2 regions of the Massilia sp. PAMC28688 genome follow, and region 2 is predicted to be linked to the other one. Evidence: predicted binding sites of a transcription regulator. Region 2 holds the regulator's gene; the other holds the start of a gene.
The links. Region 2 encodes sigma-54, which starts transcription at its own class of promoters, with help from an activator protein. Its sites were predicted from a motif close to TGGCANGNAANCTGCTTT; they were not measured.
Positions count from the first base shown of each region.

Region 1 (15,260 bases), 620 kb from region 2:
TCGTCAATGGCCACCATCGACAGGTTGACCTGGATCGCCGTGGAGATGGTTTCGCGGATCGTATCGAGCGAAGAACTGATGCGGTACAGGTGATCTTGCACATCGCGAAAATATTCCTGGGTGTCGAAGCAGAAGGCGGGCACCCGTCCGCCATGCAGCTTGCCCACCGCGTCGAGCATGGGCGCGACGGCATGGCGCAGCACCAGCACCTTGCGCTTGAGTTCATACAGGCGCTCGATGTTGGCCCGCTGTGAACCTTTGATGAAGATGCGGTCCTCGATTTTCTCCAGCTCCGATTCCAGCATGTCGACCACCGGAAAATAGCGGTCGACGACGGCGTCCATCAGCGCGTACAGCACGAACGACGATCCCTTGCCCAACAGGTGCGGCTCGCGTTCGGCGCGCGCACGCACGCCCAGAAAGCCGCGGTTGACGTTGTTGCGCGATGAGAGCACATAGTTCTCGGCCACGAAAATATCGACTTCGCCCACATTCAGCTCGTCGCCGGCCAGCTCCACCGAATGAATGACGACAAACAGCGACTCGCCATATTCTTCAATCTTGGGCCGCTGATTGCCACGCATGGCGTCTTCCACCGCCAGTTCGTGCAGGTCGAATTCTTCCTTCATCACGGCCAGTTCGTCCGGCTCCGGCTCGCGCAGGGCGACCCAGACAAAGGTCCCCGGCATGGCGAGGTAATCGCTGATGGCTTCGACCGTAATGTCCGACAGTTTTTTGCCTTCCTGGTAGGCGACGCAGTTGATCAACATAGGGGTCCGTGGTGTAAAGCTGGCGGGAAGCATCGGTGCACGCGCAGTTGCCCGCACCAGTGCAGGCGCAAGCTTACACCAGCAGGCGCAGTTCTACTCGTCCTTGGCGCCATCAATCCCCAGTTCAGCGATCTTGCGCGTGATGGTATTGCGCCCTATCCCCAGCCGCACGGCCGCGTCGTTCTTGCGCCCGTGCGTGTGCTTGAGCGCTGTCTTGATCAGCGCCGACTCGAACTGGCGCCCCAGCGTGTCCATGATGTCCGACTGGCCAAGGGCCAGCATGCCCGCTGCCTGCAGTTCCAGCAGCCCCACCCAGCCTTCGGCGCCCTCCCCCGCCACGCGCCGCGGTGCCGGCACCCCGGGCCCGGCCGGCAGCGGCGCCGCCTCCGGCGCCGCTGCCGCGCCTTCCTGCCCCTGGGTCAGTTCGAACGGCATGTCCTTCACTTCCACCGTCTGGCCCGGCGCCATCACGGTGATCCAGTTGCACAGGTTTTCCAGCTGGCGTACGTTGCCCGGCAAATCCAGGCTGGCCAGGAACTGCATGGCAGCCTCGCTCATGCGCTTGGTCTCCACGCCCAGCTGGCGCGCGCTCTGCACCAGGAAGTGGCGCACCAGGATGGGGATGTCTTCGCGCCGCTCCCGCAAACTGGGCAGGCGCAGGCGTATCACGTTCAGGCGATGGAACAGGTCTTCCCGAAACAGGCCGTCGCGCACGCGCTGCTCCAGGTTCTGGTGGGTGGCCGTGATGACGCGCACATTGGCCTTCATGGGCTGGTGCCCGCCCACACGGTAGAAGTGGCCGTCCGACAGCACCCGCAGCAGGCGTGTCTGCAGGTCGAACGGCATGTCCCCGATCTCGTCCAGAAACAGGGTGCCGTTTTCAGCCTGCTCGAAGCGCCCGCGGCGCGTGGTCTGGGCCCCGGTGAACGCGCCGCGCTCATGGCCGAACAATTCGGACTCCAGCAGGTCCTTGGGGATGGCTGCCGTATTGAGCGCGATGAAGGGCTGCTGGTTGCGCGGACTGTGCTTGTGCAGCGCGCGCGCCACCAGCTCCTTGCCGGTGCCCGACTCACCCGTGATCAGGACCGTGACGTTGGACTGCGAAAGGCGCCCGATGGCGCGAAACACTTCCTGCATGGCCGGCGCCTGGCCCAGGATTTCGGGGGTGTCCGCGGGACCGGATTCGACACTGGTTTCGCGCAGGCTCTCTTCCAGTGCGCGCCGGATCAGTTCCACCGCCTTGTCGATGTCAAACGGCTTGGCCAGGTATTCAAAGGCGCCGCCCTGGAACGCGGCCACGGCCGAATCAAGGTCGGAAAAGGCGGTGATGATGATGACCGGCAGGCCGGGGTGGGCGCTCTTGACGGTCTGCAGCAGGTCGAGCCCCGATTCGCCGGGCATGCGGATGTCCGACACCAGCACTTGCGGGGTTTCGCCCTCGAGCGCCGTCATGACGTCGCGCACATTGGAAAAGCTGCGGGTGGCCAGGTTCTCGCGCGCCAGGGCTTTTTCCAGCACCCAGCGGATCGAGGCGTCGTCATCGACTATCCAGATTGGTTTCATGTATGCGTGCTTTTCTTGGTGAATGACGATGTACACGGACTGCGATCCTGGACCCTGCCCGCGCGCCTCGCATCACGGCAGCGGCAGCAGGATCCTGAAATCGGTCAGTCCGGGCCGGCTTTCGCACTCGATCACACCCATGTGCTGCTGCACGAAGGTTTGCGCCAGTGTCAGCCCCAGGCCGCTGCCGCCATCCCGGCCCGATACCAGCGGGTAGAAAATGCGGTCGCGGATCTGGGGCGAAATGCCAGGTCCATTGTCAATGATATGCAAGTCTAATGCCAGCCCGTAGCGCACCTTGGCCAGCGTCACCTGGCGCGCCACGCGGGTGCGGAAAATGATCTCGGCGTCACCGGCGGCGATGCGTTCGCACAGGGCCTGGGCGGCGTTGTGCGCGATATTGAGCACGGTCTGGATCAGCTGCTCCTTGTCGCCCCTGAATTCGGGAATCGAGGCGTCGTAATCGCGCCGGATGGTCAGCCCGCTGGGGAACTCGGCCAGCATCAGGCTGCGCACGCGCTCGCACACTTCATGGATATTGACGTCGCCGACAATGTGCGGCCGGCGGTGCGGCGCCAGCAGGCGGTCCACCAGGGTCTGCAGCCGGTCCGCTTCCTTGATGATGACCTGGGTGTATTCACGCAGCGCCGTCAGGTGCAGCGGCGGCAGTTCCAGTTCGAGCAGCTGGGCCGCGCCGCGGATGCCGCCCAGCGGGTTCTTGATTTCGTGGGCCAGGTTGCGCACCAGTTCCTTGTTGACCTGGCTCTGGTCGAGGATGCGCTCTTCGCGATCGAGCTTCAACTGCTGCACGTTCTCGCGCAGTTCGATCACCAAACCGATGTCCTGGCCGTCACCGGTGGCCGAGACGATGCTGTGCACATGCAGCGGCGCCTTGCCATTGCGTTCCAGCGTCAGGTCCTGGCGCAGGTCCGCATACTGGTGGGCCAGCGCCTGGGTGCACAGGCTGTCAAGTTCGTGGGAATTGGCAAACACGCTTGCCAGCGGCTGGCGCAGCAGTGCGCGGCTCGATACTTCCAGCAGGTTCTCGGCCGCCGCATTGGCATACAGGATCAAGCCATCGGCCCCCAGCAGCAGCACGCTCGAGGCCAGCAGGTCCAGCCCCGCCACCTGCGCCAGGTCAAGCGGCGCGGTGTCGTTCATTTGATGGCCGCGATTTCGCGCTGCAGCGCCTCGATGTTCTTTTCCGAGCGGCCGATGGCCTCGCGCAGGTTGGCCACCCGTTCCAGGTACTTGGCGTAATTGCGCTCGCTGCCAAGACGGTCTGGCTCGCCGCCCTTGAATTCGGTCTTGAGATCCTGGAGGCGCTTTTCTTCGGCGCGCATTTCTTCCAGCAGGATCTCGCGCCGGTCATTGTCGCGCGCCCTTTGCTGCGACGTGTCCACGCGCGGGAAGTCGGACGGCGTGGCCGCCGGCGCGGCCGCGCGTGGCGGCGCCGAAGCACGGCGCGCGCCGCCCGACGGCGCGGGAATGCTGCTGGCGATGTCGAGCGACTTGCAGCCCGGCTTGTACCGGTCGGTCAGTTCGCGCGTGCCGCTGGCGTCGACGCACAGGTAGATCTGGGCCTGGGCCGGCAGCTGCGCCAGGGCCAGGCCGAATGCGGCCACGATGGCCAACAGGCGCGCAGCGGACGGTCGCGAAGCAGATGGGCTAGTCAGTGTGGTCTCCATGGCATGCATCACGGTTTGTCCGTGCAGAAAGTAAGTTCAACCCGAATATACAACATCCAATGCAAAACGCGGGGAAAGCCGTTGCTTTCCCCGCGTTTTTTACACGGTGCTTACACTTACGATAGCAGCCCGATATCAGGTGCTAACGCATTGGCAATCACCTTGTCCCTTACAGCGAATAGTACATGTCGAATTCGGCCGGATGGGTGGTCATGCGCATGCGTTGTACGTCCTGCATCTTCAGTTCAATGTAGGCATCGATCATGCTGTCGCTGAACACGCCGCCGCGGGTCAGGAATTCGCGGTCCTTGTTGAGTGCATCGAGTGCTTCTTCCAGCGAGGCGCACACCGTCGGGATCAGCGCGTCTTCTTCCGGCGGCAGGTGGTACAGGTCTTTCGACGCTGCCTCGCCCGGGTGGATCTTGTTGGCGATGCCATCGAGGCCAGCCATCAGCAGCGCGGCGAAGCACAGGTACACATTGGCCAGCGGGTCCGGGAAACGGGTTTCGATACGGCGGCCCTTTGGATTGGCCACGTGCGGAATACGGATCGAGGCGGAGCGGTTGCGTGCCGAGTAGGCCAGCTTGACCGGTGCTTCAAAGCCGGGCACCAGGCGCTTGTACGAGTTGGTGCCCGGGTTGGTGATGGCGTTCAGGGCGCGCGCATGCTTGATGATGCCGCCGATGTAGAACAGTGCATCTTCCGACAGGCCGGCATAGCCGTCGCCGGCGAACAGGTTCTTGCCGTCTTTCCAGATCGACTGGTGCACGTGCATGCCCGAACCGTTGTCGCCAACGATAGGCTTGGGCATGAAGGTGGCGGTCTTGCCGTAGCTGTGGGCCACGTTCCAGATCACGTACTTCATGTTCTGGGTCCAGTCGGCGCGTTCGACCAGGGTCGAGAACTTGGTGCCGATTTCGTTCTGGCCGGCGCCGGCCACTTCGTGGTGGTGCACTTCAACCGGGATGCCCATCGCTTCGAGGATCAGGCACATTTCCGAACGCATGTCCTGGAACGAGTCGACCGGTGGCACCGGGAAGTAGCCGCCCTTGACGGTTGGACGGTGGCCGCTGTTGCCGCCTTCGATCTTCTTGTCGGTGGCCCAGGACGATTCGTCCGAATCGATCTTGACGAAGCAGCCAGACATGTCGATCTTCCAGCGCACGGAATCGAAAATGAAGAATTCCGGCTCAGGACCGAAGAAGGCGGTGTCGCCAATGCCGGTCGACTTGAGGTAGGCTTCGGCGCGCTTGGCGATCGAGCGCGGATCGCGGTCGTAGCCCTTGCCGTCGGAAGGCTCGATGACGTCGCACTGCATGAACAGCGTGGTCTCTTCCATGAACGGGTCGATATTGGCGGTGTTCGGGTCTGGCATCAGGATCATGTCCGATGCTTCAATGCCCTTCCAGCCGGCGATCGAGGAACCGTCAAACGCATGGCCCGACTCGAACTTGTCCAGGTCGAAGTGGGAAATCGGCACGGTCACGTGCTGTTCTTTACCACGGGTGTCGGCGAAGCGGAAATCAACGAACTTGACTTCGTTGTCTTTTGCCATTTTCAAGACTTCTGCGGCGGTCATTGCCATGCGTTACTCTCCTAATTGAAATGGGGGGCTTGCCGACGTGCGACAAAACTCAAGGGGGATGATAGCAGAAAGCATGCCAGCCAAAAAAGCATGCCCTTATAGCCACTTGATCGTTGAACCTGCCCGCAATTGACCCTAAACTCCAGTATTCCTGATTTGATATCGATCTTTCGCGATATCAACAGGTGCACTGTCATGGTGCGGAAATAAGAGAATGCACTCTTTTGATGCAGAATGCACGAAAATGGCGAAAACGCATCCGGATGGTGCGCGCAGACGTTTCACAATCACCACGGAGCCTGACATGAGCAACATTGAACACATTCTGGACGCCGCCAGGCAGCGTGCGGCCGGCGCCTATGCCGGTGCGGTCACGCCGCAGGAAGCATTCACGCTGGTCCAGCAAGACCGGCGCGTCAAGCTGATCGACGTGCGCACCAATGCCGAGCGCGACTGGGTCGGGCGCGTCTGCCTGCCCGAGGCGCAGCACGGCGCGGTGCAATGGTTTACCTATCCCGGCAATGTCCCCAACGCCGACTTCATGCGCCAGCTTGAAAGTGTGGCCGGGAAGGATGACGTGCTGCTGTTCCTGTGCCGCTCCGGCGTGCGCTCGCGCCACGCGGCCACCCTGGCCACCGAGCATGGCTATGCCAACAGCTACGATATCCTGGAAGGGTTCGAAGGGGACAAGGACCAGCTGGGCCATCGCAAGAGCGTGGGCGGCTGGTGCCATGCAGGCTTGCCCTGGAATGGGGCCTGATCAGGCCGGCGCGGCGTCTTTCGCAGCGGCCGCAGCGTCACCGGCCGCCAGCACGCCCTTGACCCGCTGGCGCACGAAGTTGATGTGGCTGCGCAGGCCGTACAGGCCGTCGGCAAAGGCCAGCGGAATGGAAATCTGGTTGACCAGTTCCTCGATCTCGTCGAGGCGCTGAAGCAGTCCCTTGGCCAGCTCCGGATGGCCGGCCGCCTGCGCCGCCTCCAGTTCCTGCTCCACCGTGCGCAGCTGGCCATACCAGCGGTAGACGCGCGAGCGGATGCGCCACACGTACAAGGGCGGCACCACCTTTGACAGGGGCAGCAGCAACGCCGCCAGCGCCACCACCACAACCCACATGCGGTCGAGGAAATTGGCCATCCAAAAGCTCATGTAGCGCTGCAGCAGCGGCGGTCCATCCTTGTAGAACTTGGCGGCGTCGCGCGACACGGGAATTTCGGTATACCGCTCGGTCGGGAACTGGCCCTGCTGCTGGAACCAGCCGGTGCCGCCGTGGATGTCGGTAGCCGCCTGTACGAACAGGTCCACCAGGGCCGGATGGAGCTGCTCGCGCGCCACCAGCGTGGCGGTGGGCGCGATGAGGTGGTAATCCTGGGCCGGCAAGTCGCGTCCCACATCGACGATCCCGCGCGGCAGGACCACGTGCGACAGGAATGGCAGGCGCCGTGCATAGGCTTCAGCCTGGTCAAAGTTGAACAGGCGGATGCCGGGCGTTTGCAGCAGCATCTGCACCATCAGCGCCTCCGGTCCCGACGAAAACACCAGTCCGTCGATGCTGCCGTCGAGCAGGGCCATCGTGCCCGGGGTGTTTTCGAGCGCGCCAAGGGTGACCTCATCGGGCTCAATTCCGTTCAGGTCCAGAATCTTGCGAAACAGCTGCGGCACACCGGTGCCTTCCGGCCCCACATTGATTTTCAAGCCCTTGAGGTCCTTGATCTGCGCTGCCTTGACCGGCTCGCGCAGGAACAGCCAGACCGGCTCGGTGAACAGGCTGCCCAGCGACACCAGGTCCTGCAGCCGGGGGTCGGCGCCGCCCCGTCCATCACTCGATCCGCTCTGGACAAAGGCGATATCGACCTTCCCCTCCTGCAGGCGCTGCAGATTTTCCTGCGAACCGAGCGAGCGCACCAGTGTCACCTTGATGCCATGCCGGCCCAGCGCGGCCGCGTATTTCTTGCCCAGCTCTTCATAGGCGCTGTTTTCCTGACCCGTGGCCAGCGTGACGTGGCGCGGCGGGGTGGGATCGACCAGCACATAGGCCAGCAGGCACAGGGCGGCGATGATGAGGATAGTGGGACCGGTCGCGGCGACCAGGTCCCGGAACGAGAACTGGGTGAACTTCCGGATTTTCGACATGGCGCGTTGCAATGGTTTCATGGAGCGGGACAATGCCAACAAACCGGCCAATATGCAAGCTGCACGTGCAGCGCCAGGCCCGGGGCACGGTCCGTGGACACTTGCAGCCTGCGTGAGCGCAGAAGATCCCAGCTGTTGGCGGGCCGGGCGCGATGTGGTATTTTAGGCAATCCTGCATCACACAGAGAAGCCGCGCATGCATTCACCGGTATTTCGACCCGCCACGAAAAGTGACATTCCCGCTATCGTGGCCATGCTGGCCGATGACCCGCTCGGGGCCCGGCGCGAAAGTCCCGCCCAGCCTCTTCCCTCCTCGTACTACGCTGCATACAGCGCAATCAGCGCGGATCCAAACAATGAGCTCATCGTGTGTACGATAGAAGATCGGGTTGTCGGCGTGATGCAGCTGACCTTCATCCCCTATCTCACGTACCGGGGCTCGTGGCGGGCGCTGATTGAAGGGGTGCGTATCGCATCGTCTGAACGCAATAGCGGCGTGGGGACGCGCATGTTTGAGCATGCGATTGCGCGCGCCAACGCGCGCCGCTGCGTGATGCTGCAGCTAACAACCGACAGGGAGCGGCCGGATGCCTTACGCTTTTATGAAAAGCTGGGCTTTGTCGCGTCGCATCACGGCATGAAGCTGAAACTGGCGCCCTAGGATTGCGCACCAGGCGGCAGCCGTCCCTGCCCCGAGGGCCGGCTGCCGGAACGTCAGCGCACGCAGGTCTGGCCGTTCGGCTTGGCCGGCGGCTCGATCAGCGGCATCAGCGACGGCGCCAGCACGGTCAGCAACTGCACCGGCAGGGCGCTGGTGAAGTCGTAGTCGGCCGATTTCGGACCCTGCACATACGCCGTCATGCTGCCGAAGAAGCGCTCGCCGATATTGAAGACAAAGGTCGCCGACCGGTTCACATAGCGCGACTCGATCAGGCGGCCGCCGGCGCCGTAGACTTCAAAGCGCTGGTCGCCGGTGCCGGTCTTGCCGCCGACTGCGATGATCGAACCATCCTTGAGCTGGAAGGCAGTCTTGACGCGCTTGGCGGTACCCTCGGCCACCACGCCGCGGATGGCATCGGCCACCGCGCGCGCCACGTCAGGCGAGAGGACCTGCTCGCCCGCCGGCGGCTTGGCATGCCGCACCAGCGTTTCGTAAGGTGTGCCCTTGGCAAAGTGCAGCGAATCGATGCGCTCGACCGGCTTGCGCACGCCATTGTTGACGATAATGCCCATCATCTCGGCCAACGATGCCGGCCGGTCTGCCGACGCCCCCAGGGTCGTGGCATACGAGGGCACCAGCGAATCGAAGGGATAACCCATCTTCTTCCACTGCGCGTGGACCTTGAGGAAGGCTTCCACTTCCAACAGGCCGGCAATGCGGCGATCCTGGGCATGCTTGCGGTGCGTGTTGAACAGCCAGGCGTAGACCAGCTGGCGCTCCTTGACGCTGGCCGCCACCACGTCGGCGAAATTGGCCTTGTCATGGCTGCGCAGGTAACCGACCAGCCACAATTCCAGCGGATGAATGGTGGCCACGTAACCGCGGTCGGCCAGCGACATGGCGGCCGGCGAATACTGCTCGTACATGCGGGCAATGCGCTCTTCCGGCACCTCGTTGGCCGATGGCAGATTGTCGTGGATGAAGGCGCTGAACTGCTGCAGCGTCGCCTCCGGCCGCACCGTGCGGTGTACCGCCGCCAGGCGCGTCGGCGTGGGGCGCAGGCTGGCCAGCAGCACTTTTTCCGACTCGGCCGCGTTCTTGCCGCGGTACTTGTTATAAAAGCGCGTCAGGAACTCGCGGCCTTCACGGTCGGCAAAGCGGGCCAGGTATTCGGCCCGGCGCGGGTCGTCCGCGTCCTGCAGCAGGGCCGCCGACGAACCGGGGAGCTGGAACATGTAGTAACGCACCACATCGCGCATCATGCGCACGAATACGAGGTTGGTCGAACTCTTGAGCGCGTCGCGTACCGACATGATCTTGCGGTCATCGAGCTTGCTGAAGTTGCCAAAGGTGTGCAGGCCGCCGCCGGTGAAAAAGCCTTCGTGGGGGCTGGCCGAATATTTACGGTCCAGCGCGGCCGCGAGCATGGAAGGCAAGTCGCGCGGCCCATCTTTTGGCAGGTCCGAAAAGTATGCCATGGCCCACTGGGTCATCAAGTCCTTGGGGTCGACCACGGTCTTCCTGATCTCGGCCACCTCCATGCCGGAAAAACGCTTGTGCAGCTGGTCGACGATGTCGAGGTAGGTGACGAGCGCGCGCAGCTTGGCGGTGGAGCCGAGATCGAGCTTGGCGCCCTCATTGATATCGAGCGGCTGGTCGTAGTTATCGGTCTGCACGCGCAGATAGTTCACGTTTTCGCCGCGCTCCATCAGCGTGAAGCTGTACACCACGGCAGCCGGATCGCCGTTGCCGAGCATGCCCTTGCCGGTCAGGCCGGCCGCTTCGGCGGCGGCGGCGTCGCGCAGCTTGCGCAGCATGGCCGTCACGGCCTGCTGGGCGTCCGAATCGAGCGTGCTCACCACCGACAGGTCGAGGCGGTCCAGATTGTACAGCCGGCTCTCGCCGAGCAGGCTGCCCAGGTGAGTACGGACCGCATTGGCGGCCTTGCGCGAGACGAAGCTGTTGGCCGCGGGCGGGGCCACGCCGGAGGCCGTCGATGGCGAGAGCTTGACCTTGAGCGCAGCGTCGCGCAGTTGCGGCGAAATCACGCTGGCCGCGGCCAGCACGCGCAGGTGGGTGTTGGTCAGCGCTTCCAGGTCGTCGTCGCCGGCGCCCAGGTAATGCGCCGGACGGCGCTGGGCGATCATCAGCGAGAGCGCCTGCTTGTAGGTGAGGGCGGCATCGGGCGTGGTCACGTCGCCCTGGAGCACCTTGTTCATGGACGCGAAATCGCGCCCGTACCAGACCCACATGCCGTCGCCGATGCCGTTAACTTCGCCATAGCCCGACTTGGCCGACAGCGGTACGGTGTTGAGATAGTCGACCACGATCTGGCGCCGCGCCATGGTGGTGTCCTCGCCATACTGATAGGCGCGCAGGGTGGCCGACGCCATCTGGCGCAGCTTTTCCGACAGCGAGCTGGTACGGCCGTCGGGCGAATGGCGGTATTTTTCGATCTGGGTCGCCAGCGTGCTGCCGCCGGCCGAACGGCGGTCTTCGCCGGGGATGAACATTTGCAGGCTCTTGTCAAACACGGCCTTGCTGAAGCGGTCCCATTCCACCGCCGGATTGCGCTTGGGGTACTTGGTATCGAGCAGCTCGCGGTTTTCAATGAACAGCAGGCTCTTGACCAGCAGCGCCGGGGTTTCTGCGAAGCTGGCGTAGTAGCGCTCCGGGTACAGCGATGAGAACAGGGGCTGCGCCTTGCAGTCGAGGATGGTCAGGCCAACCTTGGTCTTTTCGCGATAGGTGGCAAACAGGCCGCGGTCGGCCAGTTCCACCATCTTGGGCGAAATGCGGGCCTGGGCGGCGATCTCGTAGTCGCGCGTTTTCAGCTTTTCAAGATAGTCCGGCATATTGGCGTAGCCCAGCCGCTCATCGTAAGGACTGTCGGACGGAAAGCGGATTGCAGGGGACGGCCCCGGCTCGACCTTGTAACTGATCTTCTTGGCCATGCGCGCAAAGAACTTGGCCTGCATGGTCGAGGTGCGCGCCTCGTGCACGCCCCACACCACCACCACCGACAGCAACGCGAGCAGGATCAGCGCCAGCACCAGCTTGATGCGGCCGCGTTTTTTCTTCGGCGGGGTGGGCGCCGAATCCTGTTCCGGGGAGTGTGCTTCAGTATGTTCCAACATGCCTTCACCTTTTTCTTGCGGTCCCTCGGGCACCAGCGACAGGTGGGGATGCGGGTAATGGAGACCGGAATCGCCGGCCTCGCGGTTAATATTTGTCGACGCTCTGGCGCGCAACCTGCGCACCACGTTTGCTAAACCTGGCCGTCGGGATCGACGCTTACTTTCCATGATGGCTCAACTGGTCTGACGCAATCGCCCCTGCCATGTACCGCACAACCTTTGCCATCTGTGCTTCGGACCGCGCTGTGACGGGGTAGTCAATCGTATCGCTTTGTTTATTCAAATTGGCACTGGATGGCAACGAAGCGTCCAGTACACACAGGACTACCATTGCACCACATCGCACCCGCCGACACGAAGCCGTGTTCAAGAAAAGTTGATCACGGGCTTTAATTTTCGCAAAAAAACAACGGCAGAGTGCGGCGCACGGAAGGCGCATGGCAATTCATGTCATGGCGCTCTCAATCAGGCCGGCGCACCGTGCGCCGGCAGTGGCGCGTACTCGGCGCCGGCGCCGTCCAGGTGACTGCACAGCTGCGCGAACGCCGCCGCCGTTTGCACCGGATCGCCCTTGACGCCAAATTCGATATGGGCACGCGCACCGCCCTCGCCCACATGCGGCAGGCTGAAGGCCTTGACCTGCGGGTAGCGCGCCTCGACAGCCGCCATCCATGGCGCCAGGGCCGACTCGTGGATGCCGTACACCAGCATCGACTGCTCGGCGCGCGCCACCAGGTGGAACTGGTCGCGGTACAGGTGATCGAGCACCCATGCCATCATCGGGCCGGCCATGACGGGAAAGCCGGGCAGGAAATGATGGGTGCCGACGCTAAAGCCCGCAATCCGGTTATAGCTGTTCGGGATCAGCGTGGCGCCTTCGGGAAACACGGCCATCTGGCGGCGCTGCTGGTGTTCGGCGCATGCGAGGTCGGCGGCCAGCCCGGCCGCGCGCGCCATCTCGCTGATGCGCTCATCGATATTGGCGCATGCCTCAGGATGCAGGGCCAGCGGCAGGCCGGCCGCGTGCGCCGCGCACTGGCGCGTGTGATCGTCCGGCGTGGCGCCGATGCCGCCGCAGCAGAACACCACGTCGCCGCTGGCCATGGACTGGCGCAACGTGGCGGTGATGCGCTGCGGGTCGTCGCCAATGATCTGGACCCAGGCCAGTTGCAGGCCGCGCGCGGCGAGCAGCTCCAGCAGGTGCGGCAGATGCCGGTCCTGGCGCTTGCCCGACAGGATCTCGTCGCCGATGATAATGAGGCCAAAGGTCTTTGCTGCTACCGGCATGGTCGATCCTTCAGGCGGGAAGTGGCTGGGCGGGACTGGCCTGGGCGCGCAATTCCTCGAGCGCCTGCAGGCAGTAGTACTGGTACCACAGGCCGGTGAAGATGAACACCATCGTAAACAGCCACACCGACAACGCCGCGAGGATGGGAAACAGCAGCACCGACACGATGGCGCCGCCCACCCAGGCCAGGCCGGGCAAGGCGCCGGCGGCGCCGGAAACCATCCCGATCAGCATCAGGGGGCGGCGATGGGCGCGCACGATGGTTGCCATTTCCTGGGCACTGGCGTGGTCGGCCAGGGCGTCATAAGCCATCACGCGCGAGGTGAGCCAGCCCCACAGCAGCACCTGGGCCAGCACCGCCAGCGGCGCGAACGCATACAGCGGCAGCGAGAGCAGCCACAGCGGCACGAATACCAGGTAGCCGGTGAGGTTGATCATGACGCTGCCCATGAAACTGCCGCCGCGCTTCATTTCCAGCTTGGGATACTGGCGCGCGCTGACGTGGCGCACGATGGGCGGCATCCCCGCCACGCCCATGAAAATCATGGACGTGACGATCATCAGGGGCAGCAGCACCAGCATCGACAGCAGCGGCACGATGATCGCCTTGAGCACGCCCATGCCGGAAAAGCCGAGGAAAGTACTGCTGGCGCCATAGCCGTTGTAGGACGCAAACAGGGTGGCCACGTAATCGCGGAACGGCTCATAGCCGAAATACAGCAGCAAGCCCCACAGCACCAGCGACAGCAGGAAGGGAAGGATCGACAGGCGCAGCATGGGGCCGGTGAACTGGGAACGCAGGGCGCGGCCATAGGCGGTGAGGACGGGGCGCGCGGTGGAAGGGGTCATGGGCAAAAATGTGTCGAAAAATGCAATAAACGCCAGCATAATCGAAAACCGGGGCGGACGCTGGCCGTGCTCGCTCCCGGTGGCAAGGCTGGGCATGATCGACTACAATTGCCGATCAACCAATCAGCAAGGAAGAACACATGTCCATGATCACTACCGATAGCGGCCTGCAGTACGAAGACATCACCGTAGGCGAAGGCGCCGAGGCCAAGGCTGGCCAGCACGTCACCGTGCACTACACTGGCTGGCTGCGCAACGACGACGGCAGCACGGGCGCCAAGTTCGATTCGAGCAAGGACCGCAATGACCCGTTCCAGTTCTCGCTCGGTGGCGGCCAGGTCATCCGCGGCTGGGATGAAGGCGTGCAGGGCATGAAAGTGGGGGGCGCGCGGCGTCTGACGATTCCGGCCAGCCTTGGTTATGGCGCGCGTGGCGCGGGCGGCGTGATTCCGCCGAACGCGACGCTGATTTTCGACGTCGAGCTGCTGGCAGTGTAGGCGGTGCGGGCCGTACCCATCGTCCTGATGGCGCTGCTGCCGGCAGCGCTGGGCGGGTGTACGGTGCTGGCCGTAGGCGGCGCGGTGGTCGGGGCGGGCGTTGTCGCCGTCAAGACGGGCGTCGCCGTCGGCAAAGGTGCGGTGGCCGTGGCCACCTACCCCTTCCGCGACAGCGAAGAAGAAAAGGCCGAGAAGCGGCGCCAGGAAGAAGCGGACCGCCGGCAGAACAACTGAGGCCGCAATTTCCCACACCACATCCCTGACCTCAATCAATTTCCTCCCACCAGGGTCAGACCACTTAAACGTCAAAAAATCAATTTCCTCCAGCCAGGGTCAGACCACTTAAAACCCACCAGGGTCAGACCACTTAAACGTCAAAAAATCAATTTCCTCCAGCCAGGGTCAGACCACTTAAAACCGGCAAAAGCAACTTTCAAAATCCTTTTTAGATCATCGAGCAAATCGGCGAATAAGATTTGCTGCCGGGCCCTCTCCGGTGCTGGATTCGAGGATTGAATTTCGTTACAGACCTTCATCGATCCCAATGATTTTATCCAGCACGTTCGACGGCTGGCAATTTAGTTCGAAAAATTAAAATTCCCCGGCAACTGCTTGCTGTGTCGGCAATTTCCGCGGCCAGATCGCGGCCGAAAACGTTACTTTGGCCGCGCTTAAGTGGTCTGACCCTGGCTGGAGGAAATTGATTTTTGAAGGTTTAAGTGGTCTGACCCTGGCATTGGGAAATTGATTTTCGACTGTTTAAGTGGTCTGACCCTGGCATGGGGAAACTGATGGCCGGCGCTGGGCGGGATTGGGGTCAGTCCCAGTCGCCCATCAGCGCCAGCAAGACCAGCTTTTCGAATTCCGGTGCGAAGCGCTTGATGATGTTGTCCGGATCCTGCACCAGGGCGTCGTCGGTAACGATGCCGAACTGTACCCCGCCGTTGTAGCTCAGGATCGATACGCCTATGCCGATATCGCCCGACTGCGGCACCCAGAACATGCACTGGTCGAGCTGGCTGCCGGCGATATACAGCGGCTGCTGCGGCCCCGGCACATTGCTCATCACGGCCGTGGCCTTGCGCGCGAAA
Region 1 is NZ_CP080378.1:739,918-755,177, forward strand. It holds gene corA (magnesium/cobalt transporter CorA) at 1-770, opposite strand, end outside; gene ntrC (nitrogen regulation protein NR(I)) at 864-2,333, opposite strand; gene glnL (nitrogen regulation protein NR(II)) at 2,406-3,494, opposite strand; gene KY495_RS03250 (DUF4124 domain-containing protein) at 3,491-4,021, opposite strand; gene glnA (type I glutamate--ammonia ligase) at 4,191-5,606, opposite strand; gene KY495_RS03260 (rhodanese-like domain-containing protein) at 5,911-6,366, shown strand; gene KY495_RS03265 (TAXI family TRAP transporter solute-binding subunit) at 6,367-7,737, opposite strand; gene KY495_RS03270 (GNAT family N-acetyltransferase) at 7,934-8,398, shown strand; gene KY495_RS03275 (transglycosylase domain-containing protein) at 8,452-11,535, opposite strand; gene KY495_RS03280 (molybdopterin-binding protein) at 12,001-12,822, opposite strand; gene KY495_RS03285 (EI24 domain-containing protein) at 12,833-13,672, opposite strand; gene KY495_RS03290 (FKBP-type peptidyl-prolyl cis-trans isomerase) at 13,813-14,169, shown strand; gene KY495_RS03295 (hypothetical protein) at 14,173-14,403, shown strand; gene KY495_RS03300 (wax ester/triacylglycerol synthase family O-acyltransferase) at 14,987-15,260, opposite strand, start outside.
Region 1: the regulator sigma-54 is predicted to act here: its motif matches at 5,668-5,685, upstream of glnA (type I glutamate--ammonia ligase).

Region 2 (15,260 bases):
TCGGGCCGATGGCCGGTATCGTAGGAGAAGAGCATGGCAGGCGAAATAATTCGGATGGGCGACAAGACCAGCCACGGCGGCACCGTACTGGAAGGGTCGCAAACCGATATCTGCATGGGCAAGCCCATCGCATACATCGGTCACAAGACCCAGTGCCCGCAGTGCAAGGGTACATACCCCATTGTGGAAGGCGTGATGACAACGACCCTTTATGGGAAAGGCGTCGCCGTGGCCGGCATGAAAACGGCCTGTGGCGCAGTCCTTGTCGCGAGGCAGTTTACCGACATTGTGGAATAGTTACGCGGCTTAGCCTGGCTAGTGCGCGTCCTTTCGCGGGCGCACGCGACGGCGATATCGCAGTTGCCACCCCAACAAAAAAGCGCCCTGGCCCCCCGCCGAGGTTACAATACGGGGTTTCGGGCCGCTTGCGTCTTGCGTGCCCCTGTTCACCGAATCTGAAAGTTTTCCCATGAGTCTCCAATGCGGCATCGTCGGCCTGCCTAACGTCGGCAAGTCCACCCTTTTCAATGCGCTGACCAAGGCCGGCATTCCGGCCGAGAACTATCCGTTTTGCACCATCGAGCCGAACGTGGGCGTGGTCGAAGTGCCGGATCCGCGCATGGCCGCGCTGGCTGACATTGTCAAGCCGGAACGCATGGTCAACGCCATTGTCGAGTTTGTCGACATCGCCGGCCTGGTGGCGGGCGCGTCCAAGGGCGAGGGCCTGGGCAACCAGTTCCTGTCCCACATCCGCGAAACGGATGCCATCGTCAACGTAGTGCGCTGCTTTGAAGACGACAACGTGATCCACGTCGCTGGCAAGATCAGCCCGCTGGACGATATCGAAGTCATCCAGACCGAACTGGCCCTGGCCGACATGGGCACCGTGGAAAAAGCCATCCACCGCGAAAACAAAAAGGCGCGTTCGGGCGATAAGGATGCCGCCAAGCTGGTCGCGGTGATGGAGCGCATGATGCCCTTCCTCAACGATGCCAAGCCGGTGCGTTCGATGGGCCTGGATGCCGACGAAATGGCGCTCATCAAGCCGCTGTGCCTGATCACGGCCAAGCCGGCCATGTTCGTGGCCAACGTGTCCGATACCGGCTTCACCAACAATCCACTGCTCGACCAGCTGACCGCCTACGCCAAGGAGCAGAACGCGCCCATCGTCGCCATCTGCGCGGCGATCGAAAGCGAGATTGCCGATCTGGACGACGCCGACAAGGGCGCCTTCCTGGCCGACATGGGCATGGAAGAGCCGGGCCTTGACCGCCTGATCCGCGCCGCCTACAAGCTGCTGGGCCTGCAGACCTACTTCACGGCGGGCGTGAAGGAAGTGCGCGCCTGGACCATCCACATCGGCGACACGGCGCCACAGGCGGCCGGCGTGATCCACACCGACTTTGAGCGCGGCTTCATCCGCGCCCAGACCATTGCCTACGACGATTACATTGCGTACAAGGGGGAGTCCGGCGCCAAGGAAGCAGGCAAGATGCGCGCCGAAGGCAAGGAATACGTGGTGAAGGACGGTGACGTGCTCAACTTCCTGTTCAACGTCTGATGGCTTTGCCGCTCTGTCGTTGCGGCCGGGCTGACCAAGAATGAAAAAAATCGCGCTTTTGGCGCGATTTTTTTTTGCCCTTCCTGCACTGACGACATGCATCAGGATCCAACAAGATGCAGACGATCCGGCTGAAGGGCTGCACAGCAAATGTCGCACTGTTCGAGATCCAGAACGATGCGACCGTCACCAGCACCGCCATGCATCCATCTTGCAGGCGGCGATTCTCGTTCTTCAGGCGGGATAGCCGCTCACCGTGCCGACTTCTTCCTGGCCCGCCGGCGCACCAGCGCGCCAATTCCCACCAGCCCCAGCGCACCAATGCCGGCCACCGGCAGCGGCACCGGGCTTGGCGATGCCACTTCCGGTACGTTGCCGCGCAGCTCCTTGGGGAAGGGGCGGGGGCCGACCGGCACGATCTTCCAGTCCTTCTGGTCGGGCGGGGTGCGGGCCATGAATTCATCAAATGAAAATACGGGATTCGATCCCATGACGCGGCTCGACGGCACTTGTGGAATGCGAACCAGCACCAGCGCTTCGATATCGTCGCGCAACTGCTTTTCATAGCTGGTCAGCTCGCGCGGGCTTTTCACGGGCGTTGCGCCCACCAGCTGCATCAGGTCGTTGCCGGCCGCCTCGAACGCCACCGCCGGATACAGGCGCACCTGCTCTTCGGTCAGGTAGTCATAGATCTGGCGCCCCTTGGTCAGGCTCTGCTCCTTGCCCGCCACGTAGCCGTATGCGCCGATGGCCTTCAGGCTGCTGGTGGGACCGCGTTCCGGCACATGCCAGCCCAGGCCCTTGAACACATCCATGCTGATGCCGGCGCAGTTGGCGGCTGCATGGCGGTAGGTGAAATCATGCCGGTAAAAATGGTTGAACACGCGTTGCACACCACCCTGGTAGGCCGCCGCCGTGCGCGGATTGTTCAGCACCGCAACGAGCATGTAGGACGGCCGGTAATACTGCTGGCCGCTGTTCAAGTCCATCAGGTAGTTATCCATCGGCACCGGCGCGGCGACAATGCCCTTTTCGCTGAACGAATCAAGATTGTAGAAATTGTTCACGAGCCAGTCCGACCACTGGCCCTGCTTGCCCATGGTGCCGGTGGCGATGGCAAAGTGGCCGCCATAGGCTTCATCATCGTCGCCCTGGGCACCGTTGAGCATGATGCCGATCACCGGTTTGTCCTGCCACGCGCGCGCCTTGCTCGCGTTGCGCTCCCACAGCAGGCGGGTGGCAAACGGGCTGCTGGCCCCGCCCCCGTGTTCCTGCACGAACGATGCCAGCGTCTCGTTGGCAGCCAGCGGACGGGCTACCATGGACGGCCCGTCAATGGCAAAATCCTTGGGCCACACGGTGCGGGCAACGAAGGCAGATTGCCCATCGACCTCCTTGAGCGTGCCGCGCATGCGTACCTGGCGCGCGGCAAAAAAGGCGCTGGTCTTGTCGTTCCAGTACGACAGGTTGGCGGGGATCTTTGGCACCAGGGCCAGCGGGCTGACACTGCCGTCTGCGGCGCGCACCTGGCGCCCGTCCGGCAGCAAGGTGGCATCGTCGAAAATGTGCGGTGCACCCAGCCAGACCAGGCCCGGGTTCTCGAGCTTGAGGGCGGGCTGGGAGGTCGACCACGCCTTCACGTCCTGCGCAATGCCGGTGTAGCTGCCAAAACCCGAGATAGGCTGGGCCGGCTGGGGAACAGCCAGCACGTCATCCCTGAAATACCATAGCGCCTGGGGCAGAGTGGCGCAGTCTGCGCATTTGCCGTCTCGCAGCCGGAAGTTTTCCGACGGCAGAAGGCCGATACGCTCGCCGTCGAGCGCGCCTTTTACGCCAGCCGGTGGCGCGGCCATGACGTGCGTGAACGATGACACCAGCAGGGCGCTGGCAGCGGCGGCCATACGAAGCTTGAACATGAAACCATCCCATTCTTTATTAAAAATTCAACATTGCGGATATTAAACCGTTTCGGCGACAATTCCCACTTATTCCGCCCGTGAGATCTGAGGCATACTGGCGGCCAACTTCCTCTCAAGAAATAGCACAGCATGGCGATTTTGTCCGAACTGACTTTGTATCCGATCAAATCCTGTGCCGGTATTTCGGTCAAGGAAGCAACGCTGACCACGGCCGGCCTGTCGGTCGATGCCGTGTATGACCGCGAGTGGATGCTGGTCGATGAACAGGGCTGCTACCTGACCCAGCGCGAACATCCGCGCATGGCCCTCATCGCGCCGCGTCTTCGCAGCGAGACGCTGGAAGTGCGCGCGCCCGGCATGCTGCGCCTGGAAATTCCGCTTGGCTTGCCCGATCCGGAACACGAACGCACGCTGGAAGTGTCGATCTGGGACGACAAGGTGCTGGCCTACGATTGCGACGACCTGACGGCGGCCTGGTTTTCCAGCGCCATTGGCGCGCCGTGCCGGCTGGTACGCTTCCATGCCGGCGCCTCGCGCGTGACCAGCACCAAGTGGACCGGCGGTATCGAAGCGCCCACCCTGTTTTCGGACGGATACCCGGTGCTGCTGGCCGGCTCGGCCTCGTTGGCCGAGCTCAACGACAAGATGGTGGCGGCAGGACGTGCGCCACTGCCCATGAACCGTCTCCGTCCCAACGTCGTCATCGACGGCATCGGCGCCTTTGAGGAAGACTTTGCCGACCACTTTGCCCTCGGCGCGGCGCAGCTCAAGCCGGTCAAGCCATGCGGGCGTTGCCCCATTCCTGCCGTCGACCAGGCCACCGGTGTGCCCGGTCCCGATCCGCTCGATATCATGCGCAGCTTTCGAACCCGGCCTGCCATGAATGACGCCATCTGTTTCGGCATGAATTGCATCATTACCGCCGGTGACGGCGAGCGCCTGTACGTGGGCATGCCGGTCACCATGACGCTCGCGTTCTGAGAGCCACGGCTGGGATTGCCTGATTCAGCAGGGCGGCGGCGCCCACCCTCCCGGTGCATAATAATGCGCGACAAACGACACGTTGTTGCCAATTTTCATTTTCATTCGCGCCAGGATGGCGTAATGTGATACACGTACCAGCAAGATGAAACGGGAAGGAACGATATGCACGACGCGGGCGTTGCAGGGCGCGATCTGACGGAAGAAAACGAATCGCTGCGCGCGAGCATGGCGCACATGATGGAGCAGGCCGAACGCAACCACGGCATCATGTGCCGGCATCAGGCGTTCGACCTGGAAATTGTGGGCTCCGACAGTTTCCCCAGTTTGATCAGCACCATTTTCCGCAGCCTGCCCGTGATCTCCGAGCTCGACATTGTCAGCCTGTGCCTGATTGATGAAGGCGAAGATATCCGCACCGTCATGACGCGCCTTGGCGTCGATTTCGACGATTACCCGCACCTGGTGTTCGTGGAAAATGCACCGGCCCTGGGGTTTGTGCCATCGCGCAGCGACCTGCTCACCGGGCCGCCCCGTCCCTTGCTGGGGCCGTACATTCCGGCCAGCCACCAGCCCATGTTCCCGCATGCCCCGGCCGGCCTGCAAAGCATTGCCCTGGTCCCCCTGCTGCGCAACAAGCGCCTCATTGGCAGCCTCAACCTGGGCAGCCTGGACGGCACCCGTTTCACGCCCTCCATGGGGACCGACTTTGTGGAGCACATGGCCTCGATTATCGCCATCTGCCTCGAAAACGTCATCAGCAACGAAATGCTCAAGTACATCGGGCTGACCGATTCGCTGACCGGCGTCTACAACCGCCGCTACATCGACCGCCGCCTGACCGAAGAGGTGGCGCGCGCCCGCCGCCAGCAGTACCGCATTTCGGTGATGTACATCGACATCGACCACTTCAAGCAGGTCAATGACACCATGGGCCACCAGGGCGGCGACGAAGTGCTGCGTGAAGTGGCCACCCGCATCAAGGCTGAGTTGCGCGTTTCCGATGCCCTGGCGCGCTTCGGCGGCGAGGAATTCGTGGTCCTGCTGATCAATGCCGAATTGGCAGACGCCAGCGTGGTGGCTGAGCGCATTCGCACCAGCATCTTCAACCGCCCGTTTGCCCTCTCAAGCGGCAATACGCAGACCGTGTCGGTGTCCATTGGCGTTGCCGCGCTGGACGACTTTGCGCGCGACAACGCGGCCGAAGGCGCGGGCCAGGCCCTGCTGGCCAAGGCCGACAGCGCCCTGTACAAGGCCAAGGAAGCGGGGCGCAACCGCGTCATTGCCGGCGAATAGGGGCCGTCAGGCCGCGCCGAAACCAATCAGCAGCTTGTTGACGCGGCGCGGCTCCTTGAGCTGCAGCCAGTGTCCGATGTCGCCGTCCAGGCGCTCGTAGCGGAACGATCCCGCGACCCAGGCTGCCGAATCCTGCATCTGCGCCTCGGTCAGCGCCGGGTCGCCTTCGCTCCACACGCCCAGCACCGGCACGGTGACCGGCGGGTACTCTGCCCCCAGTGCCAGATGCCTGTTGGCGCGGTAGTAATTGAGGGCGGCCGTGAGCCGTCCTTCGCCGCTGAAGTTGGCGCGCCAGTCGTCCAGCTGCGCCTCGTCCACCGCCTGCGGCTTGAGCGCCATCAGGTCGCCGGCCCGGACCATGGCTTCGGCCACGCCCGGCAGCTGGAACAAGCCGGCGTACCAGGCTTTCAGTTTCTGGGCGATGCCTGCCCCGGCGTAGGCGTTGGGGTGGCCCACGGACAGCGCGGCAAACCGCTCCACCCGCTGCGGCGCCGCCATGCACACGTGCCAGCCCACCACGGCGCCCCAGTCGTGGCCCACCAGGTAGACGCGCTCAAGCTGCATGGCGTCCAGCAGGCCAATGATGTCGGCGCACAGCACCTTGACGTGATAGGCATCGGTTCCCGGCGGCGCATCGCTGGCGCCATAACCGCGCAGGTCCGGCATGATCACGCGGTAGCCCGCATTGACCAGTGCCGCCACCTGCTTGCGCCAGCTGGTGTGGGTATCGGGAAAACCGTGCAGCAGCACGATGGGCGCACCGGCGCCCACGCTCGCGACATTGAGCTTGATGCCGTTGGTGGCGATAAGTTCCTGATGCAGTTTCATGGAAGGGCGGGTCCTGGGTGGCGGAGAAGAGCCGGGACGGCACGGCTCCCGTCACGCCCATCCTAACCAATTTTGCGTGGCCCCGCCGCAATCGTGCTGCGCGCGTGCCTAATGCAGCAGGCGGCTCTCGGCCCGGTCCACCGCGTCGGCCGAGCCGCGCAGCACCACCACGTCGCCCATCTTGAATTCGGTGCGGGGCTTGACCTCCACCCGGTCCTTGCCGCGTCGGATGGTGGTCACTTCCGCGCCCACTTCGTGCAGCTCCAGTTCTTCCACGCGCTTGCCGATGGCGCCGGCATCGTCGCGCAGGATCACCGAATGCAGCCGCACGTAGGTGTGCTCGGGATCGTCCCCCGCGTCGCCGGCGCCGTGGAAGAAGCCGCGCAGCGAGGCATAGCGCTCGTCGCGCGCCAGCTGCACGCGGTGCACCACGCGCCGCAGCGGCACGCCCATCATGACCATGGCGTGCGAGGCCAGCATCAGGCTGCCCTCGAGCGCCTCCGGCACCACTTCGGCGGCGCCAGCTTTCTTCAGCAAATCCAGGTCGGTGTCGTCGTAGCTGCGCACGATGACCGGCAGGGCCGGGGCCAGCTCGTGGACCAGGTGCAGCACGCGCAGCGCCGACGCCGTGTCGGCATAGGTGATCACCAGGGCGCTGGCGCGATACAGGCCCGCCGCCACCAGGCTCTCCTTGCGGCCCGCGTCGCCGTACGACACGCTGGCACCGGCGGCCTGCGCTTCCTGGATCCGCTCCGGGTCCAGGTCCAGCGCCTGGTAGGCGATTTTTTCATCCGACAGCAGGGTGGCCAGGCTCTGCCCGCTGCGGCCGAAGCCGGCAATGATCACGTGCTTTTGCGCGGCCATGGTGCGCGAAGCGATCTGGGTCAGCTGCAGCGACTGCAGCATCCATTCGTTGGACGAGAGCTTCATCACGATCCGGTCCGATTTCTCGAACAGGAAGGGCGCCACCAGCATCGACAGCACCATGGAGGCGAGCACCAGCTGGATGATGAAAGGATCGATCAGGTTCGCGCCCGAGGTCAGCGTCAACAGCACGAAGCCGAATTCACCGGCCTGCGCCAGCGCCAGGCCGGTGCGGATCGAGACCCCGTCGGAGGAACCAAACAACTTGGTCAGCGCCGCGATCAGAGCAAACTTGACCAGCACCGGGCCGCACAGCAGGATCAGCACCAGCCACCAGTGCGCAATCACCAGCTGGACGTTGAGCAGCATGCCCACGGTGATAAAGAAAAGCCCCAGCAGCACATCGCGGAACGGCTTGATGTCTTCTTCCACCTGATGCTTGTACTGGGTTTCCGAAATGAGCATGCCGGCCACAAAAGCGCCCAGCGCCATCGACAGGCCGGCGCGCTCGGTGATCCAGGCCGCGCCCAGGGTGATCAGGAGCAGGTTGAGCATGAACAGCTCCTGCGAGCGGCGCTTGACCACCAGCGTGAACCACTTGCGCATGATTTTCTGCCCGATGAACAGCAGCAGCACCAGCACGCCAATGGCCTTCAGGCCGGCCCAGGCCAGCGTCTCGGCCAGTTCCTCGGGCGGCTTGCCGAGCGACGGGATCATGATCAGGAGCGGCACCACGGCCAGATCCTGGAACAGCAGGATGCCGATGATCTTGCGCCCATGTTCGCTTTCCAGTTCCAGCCGCTCGGTGAGCATCTTGACGGCGATGGCGGTGGAGGACATGGCCAGCGCCCCGCCCAGGGCAAAAGCCGCCTGCCAGCTGACCTGGTAGGCCGGCGGCAGCTGGGTGGAAAGCAGCCAGCCGAATATCATGGTGGAGGCGATTGTCAATACAACCTGCGCCGTCCCCAGGCCGAACACCACGCGCCGCATGGCCATGAGCTGGGCCAGCGAAAACTCCAGGCCAATTGAAAACATGAGGAAGACCACACCGAATTCGGCCAGGGTGTGGGTGGTGTCGTTATTTTCGGCCAGCCCCAGCGCGTGGGGACCAATCAGGATGCCGACGGCCAGGTAGCCCAGCATGGGAGGCAGGTGGAGAGAGCGGAAAGCGACTACGCCCAGCACTGCGCTGCCCAGCAATAAGAGCGTTTGTTCGAGACCTGACACCATGCTTTGCCAATGAAGTAATGTGGGGACCGCGTACGCGGAAATCGTTGTTTGTTACGTCTGGCAAGTTTTTTGCTTTCGCAATTCGTTTATACTGCTTTCCATGAGTGTAACCGATGAAAAAACAATGCTGAAAGCTTTTGACCGTTTTGACCAGCAAGCGCTCGAACGGGCCATGGACATGGCGCGCGAGACGCTCGACATCGAAGTCGACGCCATGCACGCGCTCCAGCGGCGCCTGCTCGGCGACGACAGCGTGGGCAAGGCTGTGGGCCTGCTGCTTGCCTGCGGTGGCCGGGTGGTGGTGTCGGGCATCGGCAAGTCCGGCCACATCGGGCGCAAGATCGCCGCCACCCTGGCGTCCACCGGTACCCCGGCCATGTTTGTCCATCCGGCAGAAGCTGCCCACGGCGACCTGGGCATGGTCACGGCGCAGGATGCCTTTATCGCCATTTCCAATTCCGGCGAAACGGCAGAACTGATGTCGATCCTGCCCATCATCAAGCGCATGGGTGCGCCCCTGATCGCCATGACGGGCAATCCCAAGTCCTCGCTGGCGCTGCTGGCCGACGTCCACCTCGATGTTTCGGTGGCCAAGGAAGCCTGCCCCCTCAACCTCGCACCCACCGCTTCCACCACGGTCACGCTGGCCCTGGGCGACGCCCTGGCCGTGGCTCTGCTGGACGCGCGTGGTTTCAAGGAAGAAGACTTCGCGCGCTCCCACCCCGGTGGTGCCCTGGGCCGGCGCCTGCTGACCCACGTGCGCGACGTGATGCGCAGCGGCGAGGCGGTGCCGCGCGTGCTGGCCGACGTGCCGCTGGCCACGGCCCTGCTTGAAATCACCCAGAAAGGCATGGGCATGACGGCGGTGGTCGATGAAGCCGGCCACCCGATCGGCGTGTTCACCGACGGCGACCTGCGCCGCCTCATCGAACGGGTCCAGGACTTCACCAAGATCGTCATTCGCGACGTCATGCACGCCAATCCGCGCCGCGTGCGGCCGGAGCAGCTGGCCGTGGACGCGGTGCACGTGATGGAAGAAAACCGCATCAACCAGATGCTGGTGGTCGATGATGAAGATCGCCTGGTGGGCGCCCTGCACATCCACGACCTCACGCGCGCAAAGGTGATCTGATGACTGACCCGAACAACATCGCGGCAGAGCGTCCCCGCACCGAACTTGCGCACATGCGCCGCGCTGCGGCCATCAAGGTCATGATCTTTGACGTCGACGGCGTACTGACCGACGGCAGCCTTACCTACGGCCCGGATGGCGAAGCGACCAAGACCTTCAATGTGCTCGATGGCCTGGGCATCCAGCTGCTCCAGAAAAGCGGGGTGGCGACCGCCATCATCAGTGCCCGCAATTCGCCGATCGTGGTGCGGCGCGCGGCCGACCTGGGCATACAGCACGTGCACCAGGGCATCCACGACAAGCGGGTGGCCTTTGCGCGCCTGCTGGAGGCAACCGGCTTGACGGCCGACCAGTGCGGCTATATCGGCGACGACGTGATCGACCTGCCGCTGCTGCTGCAGGTGGGCTTTGCCGTCACCGTACCAACCGGCCACCCGGAGGTGCAGCACCGCGCCCATTACGTCACGCGCGCGGGGGGCGGGCGCGGCGCCGTGCGCGAGGTGTGCGACATGGTGATGCGTGCCCAGGGTACGTACGAGGCGGCGCTGGCGCCGTATTTCGCCTGATGGATAAACACAAGCGCACAGCCCACCGCTGGCCGCTGCTGGCGATGATCACGGCCGGGGTGTTCCTGGCCGCCGGTTCGTTCTGGCTGGTGCAGGTCATGAACCGGCCGGATGTGAGCTTCAACCCCGATGCGGGCGACGAGCCGGATTACATCATCGAAAAATTCAGCTTCGTGCGCATGACTCCTGACGGCAAGCCGCGCTACCTGTTCCATGGCGAGCGCCTCACGCACCGGCCGCACAGCGACGTGTCCATCGTCGAGCGGCCGATCCTGAAGAACCTGACCCCGGGCGCGCCGCCCATGACGGCCAGGGCCAACAGCGCGCGCATCCGGCACCAGGACAACGAGGTGGACCTGCTGGGAAATGTCGATATCAGCCGTCCGGCATCGGCCACCACGCGCGCAATGCAGATGCAGACCGAGGCGCTGACAGTGCTGCCGGACGAAGACCGCATGAAAACGGACCAGCAGGTCAAGATGACAATGGGCAGCGCCACCATTACCGGCATGGGAATGCAGGCCAACGACGCCACGCGCCAGATCACGATGGGCCGCGGCAGGATGGTGTATCCGCCACCGGCGGCGCGCTAGCATCGGGCAAGACCAAACAAACAGACTGACAAGAACATGAAAAAAATTATCGCAATCGCCGTCATGGGGCTGGCCATGCTGTCCGCCTCGGCCGAAAAGGCAGACGCGGGCAAGACCGCCGTGATCGACTACACCGACCTGGTGGTCGATGAAGTCAACCAGACCACCATCCTGACCGGGAACGTCATTGTGACCAAGGGCACGCTGGTGCTGCGCGCCGAACGGGTGGTCATCAAGCGCACGGCCGACGACTACATGCAGATCACCATGACCAGCAACGGTGGCAAGCCTGCGACCTTCCGCCAGAAGCGCGACGGTGGCCCCAATCTGTGGGTGGAAGGGGAGGCGGCGCGCATCGAGTACGACGAGCGCAGCGCCCTGGTCAAGCTGTTTTCCGGCGCCCGCATTCGCCAGCTGGAAGGCACGCGCCTGACTGACGAAATCCAGAGCGAATACATTTCCTACGACAGTCTGCGCGAGGTATTCACGGCCCGCAATGATGCCAGCGGCGCCAGCAAGCCTGGCGGCGGCCGCGGACAATTGATCATCGCCCCGCGCCGGCCGCGCGCCGCAACGGAGACGCCTGCGCAGGCTCCGGCTCCGGCTCCGGCTCCGGCTCCGTCACAGTCGCCGGGGACCTGAGCATGGAACCGAAACGCTGCGGCAGCACGCTGATCGTTCGCGGGCTGCAGAAAAGTTATGGCAAAAAGCTGGTGGTGCGCGACGTCTCGCTGCAGGTGGAGTGCGGCGAGGTCGTGGGCCTGCTGGGCCCCAACGGCGCCGGCAAGACCACCTCGTTCTACATGATCGTGGGCCTGGTGCCGTCGGACGCGGGCAGTATCGATATCAGCGGGGTCGATATTTCGACCATGCCGATTCATCGCCGCGCCACGCTCGGCCTGTCCTATCTGCCGCAGGAGGCTTCGGTGTTCCGGCGCCTGACAGTGGAAGAAAACATCCGCGCCGTGCTCGAACTGCAAAAGGTGGATGGCAAATCGCTCTCCAAGACCGAGATCAACGAGCGCCTCGACAACCTGCTGGCCGACCTGCAGATTGAAAAGCTGCGCGAGAGCCAGGCCATGTCGCTCTCCGGCGGCGAGCGGCGGCGCGTGGAAATCGCGCGCGCGCTGGCGACCAACCCGCGCTTTGTCCTGCTCGACGAGCCGTTTGCCGGCGTCGACCCGATTGCCGTCATCGAGATCCAGCGCATCGTGCGCTTCCTGAAAGAGCGCGGCATCGGCGTCTTGATCACCGACCACAATGTGCGCGAGACGCTTGGCATCTGCGACCGCGCCTACATCATCAACCAGGGTGCGGTGCTGGCGTCGGGACGGCCAGACGACATCATCGCGGACGAATCGGTACGGCGCGTCTACCTTGGTGAACACTTCCGCATGTAAGCGATGAAACAGTCACTTCAACTACGCACCTCGCAGCACCTGGCGCTCACGCCGCAGCTGCAGCAGTCGATCCGGCTGCTGCAGCTGTCCACGCTGGAGCTGCACCAGGAACTGGAGCAGCTGCTGACCGACAATCCGCTGCTCGAACGCCTGGACGATCCGCTTGACCACTCGGTACGCCTGCTGGCCGACGGCGCCATCGGCAGCAATGCCACGCCGGGCGAAGCGGCGCCGGAGCCGGGCGCCCAGGATGCACCGGCGCCGGCCGAAGCGGAGGGTGGCGATGCGCCGGACAGCGAAGCGCCGCAGGGACCGGAAGGCGACGCCGACTGGGGCGAACAGACCCGTGCCAAGGGCTCGGACGATGAAGACTCGCGCCCGCAGCTGGAAGCGTCGTCGACCACGCTGCGCGAGCACCTGATGGAGCAGATGCGGGTAACGGTGAGCGAAGGGCGCGACCGCGCACTGGTGGAGCTGATCATCGATGCGCTCGACGACAATGGCTACCTGACCGAAACGCTGGAAGAGATCCACGAACGCCTGCCGGCCGAACTGGAGATCGACTTCGACGAAATGAAGACCGCGCTGGCGCTGCTGCAAAGCTTTGACCCGGTGGGCGTGGGGGCGCGTTCGGCCTCGGAGTGCCTGTGCCTGCAGATCAAGGCCATGCCGGGCGTACCGCTGGTCACGCGGCGCATGGCCCTGGCCATCGTCGACAAGCACCTGGCCTGGTTCGCGCAGCGCGAATTCAACAAGCTGAAAAAGGCCCTCGACTGCGATGACGAAGACCTGCGCGAGGCGCAGGCCGTGATCCGCCAGTGCAATCCGCATCCGGGCGCCGTGTTCGCGTCGGACGTGTCGGACTTCGTGGTGCCGGACGTGATCGTGCGCAAGGCCAAGGGCGGCTGGTCGGTATCGCTCAACAATGAAGTCATGCCGCGCCTGCGGGTGAACAATATGTATGCCAGCCTGCTCAAGCAGGGCAAGGGCGAAGGACAGATGAGCGCGCAGCTGCAGGAAGCGAAGTGGCTGATCAAAAACATGCGCCAGCGTTTCGACACCATCCTGCGTGTTTCGGAGGCAATTGTTGAGCGCCAGCGCAATTTCTTTTCGCACGGGGCGGTTGCCATGCGCCCACTTGTGCTGCGCGAAATTGCTGATACACTTGGTCTGCACGAGAGCACCATCTCTCGTGTCACCACGCAGAAATACATGCTGACCCCGCACGGCATGTTTGAGTTGAAGTACTTTTTCGGCAGCCACGTCGCCACCGAAGCGGGGGGAGAAGCATCCTCGACGGCGATTCGCGCGCTGATTGTGCAATTGACAGGAGCAGAAGACCCTAAAAATCCATTATCCGACAGTAAGATTGCGGACATGCTGGGGGAACAGGGTATGGTCATTGCGCGCCGGACCGTTGCCAAATACCGGGAAGCGCTCAAAATCCCGCCCGTCAGTCTCCGAAAGTGTCTGTAGATTGCAGTATTGCCTGGCAATGCCAGGTGGTAAGCCTTGTTCCTCTGCGCACGCGCATGAACTGAAAGTGACACCATCTTTAGGAGTGTGTATGAATCTCACAATTAGCGGACATCATCTCGAAGTGACACCAGCCATCCGTGAATACGTACAAGCCAAGCTCGAGCGCGTAAAGCGCCATTTCGACCAGGTGATCGATATCGCCGTGATTCTCACCGTCGACAATCTCACTGAAAAAGAAAAGCGCCAGAAGGCCGAAATCAATCTGCGCCTGTCCGGCAAAACTGTCTATGTGGAAAGCCTCTCCCACGACCTGTACGCGGCCATCGACTGCCTGGTCGACAAGCTCGACCGCCAGGTCATGAAGTACAAGGGCAAGGTCCAGGACCACAATCACCAGGCCATCAAGCACATGCCTGAAGAGCAGAGCCCGGAAGCGGTGTAACTGCACCGGGTTCCACAGCCAAAGGCGTCCGCGAGGGCGCCTTTTTGCTGTTCGCGGTCAGCATCCGGCGCCCTGGTCAGGTGCGGGCCCGGGCGGCTTGCCGGAAGCAATTGGTGGCGCTCCAGTGCGGCGGTAAAATAGCGCTCTTTTCTCTTTCCTACTGCCTGCCATGAGCACATACGTCCTGCATCGCGTTGCCGACCGAACCGGCATCATCACCCTCGACCGCCCGAAGGCCCTCAATTCGCTGTCGCTGCAGATGGTGCGCGACCTGACCGCCATCCTGGAGGCGTGGCGTGACGACGCCGGGATCGATGCGGTGGTCATCGGCAGCAGCAGTCCCAAGGCGCTGTGCGCCGGCGGCGACATCCGCTTTTTCCATGAGTGCGGTCATGCCACGCCCATGGGAGGCAGCGCGCTGCTGGAAGACTTTTTCACCGAGGAATACGCACTCAACCACCTGATCCACTTGTATCCCAAGCCTTACGTGGCCTTGATGGATGGCGTGGTCATGGGGGGCGGCATGGGCATTGCGCAGGGCGGCCCGGATTGCCGCATCCGCATCGTGACTGAAAAAACCAAGATGGCCATGCCGGAAGTGAACATCGGCCTGTTTCCCGATGTGGGGGGCAGCTACTTCCTGTCCCGTGCGCCGGGGCAGCTGGGCAACTACCTGGGGCTGACGGGGCTGACCATCGGTGCGGCCGATGCGCTGTACGTGGGACTGGCCGACCTGTTCGTGCCGCACGAGCAGATGGCAGCGCTTGGCGCGCTCATCGACGCCACGCCAGGGGCGCAGCTGCGCGAGGCGATCAGCAATTTTGCGGCGCCGTTTGCTGGACAGTCTGGCAGCAGTGAACTGGCAGCAGCGCGCGCTGACATCGACCGCCATTTCGGCGCCCCGTCGGTCGCCGCCATCATGCTGTCGCTCGAAGGCGACGACAGTGCCTTCGCGCAAAAGGCGCTGGC
Region 2 is NZ_CP080378.1:1,360,680-1,375,939, reverse strand. It holds gene KY495_RS06115 (PAAR domain-containing protein) at 34-297, shown strand; gene ychF (redox-regulated ATPase YchF) at 470-1,561, shown strand; gene KY495_RS06105 (hypothetical protein) at 1,813-3,477, opposite strand; gene KY495_RS06100 (MOSC domain-containing protein) at 3,610-4,461, shown strand; gene KY495_RS06095 (diguanylate cyclase) at 4,627-5,757, shown strand; gene KY495_RS06090 (alpha/beta fold hydrolase) at 5,764-6,585, opposite strand; gene KY495_RS06085 (monovalent cation:proton antiporter family protein) at 6,694-8,679, opposite strand; gene KY495_RS06080 (SIS domain-containing protein) at 8,780-9,811, shown strand; gene KY495_RS06075 (HAD family hydrolase) at 9,865-10,377, shown strand; gene lptC (LPS export ABC transporter periplasmic protein LptC) at 10,377-10,970, shown strand; gene lptA (lipopolysaccharide transport periplasmic protein LptA) at 11,007-11,612, shown strand; gene lptB (LPS export ABC transporter ATP-binding protein) at 11,615-12,370, shown strand; gene KY495_RS06055 (RNA polymerase factor sigma-54) at 12,374-13,846, shown strand; gene hpf (ribosome hibernation-promoting factor, HPF/YfiA family) at 13,938-14,291, shown strand; gene KY495_RS06045 (enoyl-CoA hydratase/isomerase family protein) at 14,461-15,260, shown strand, end outside.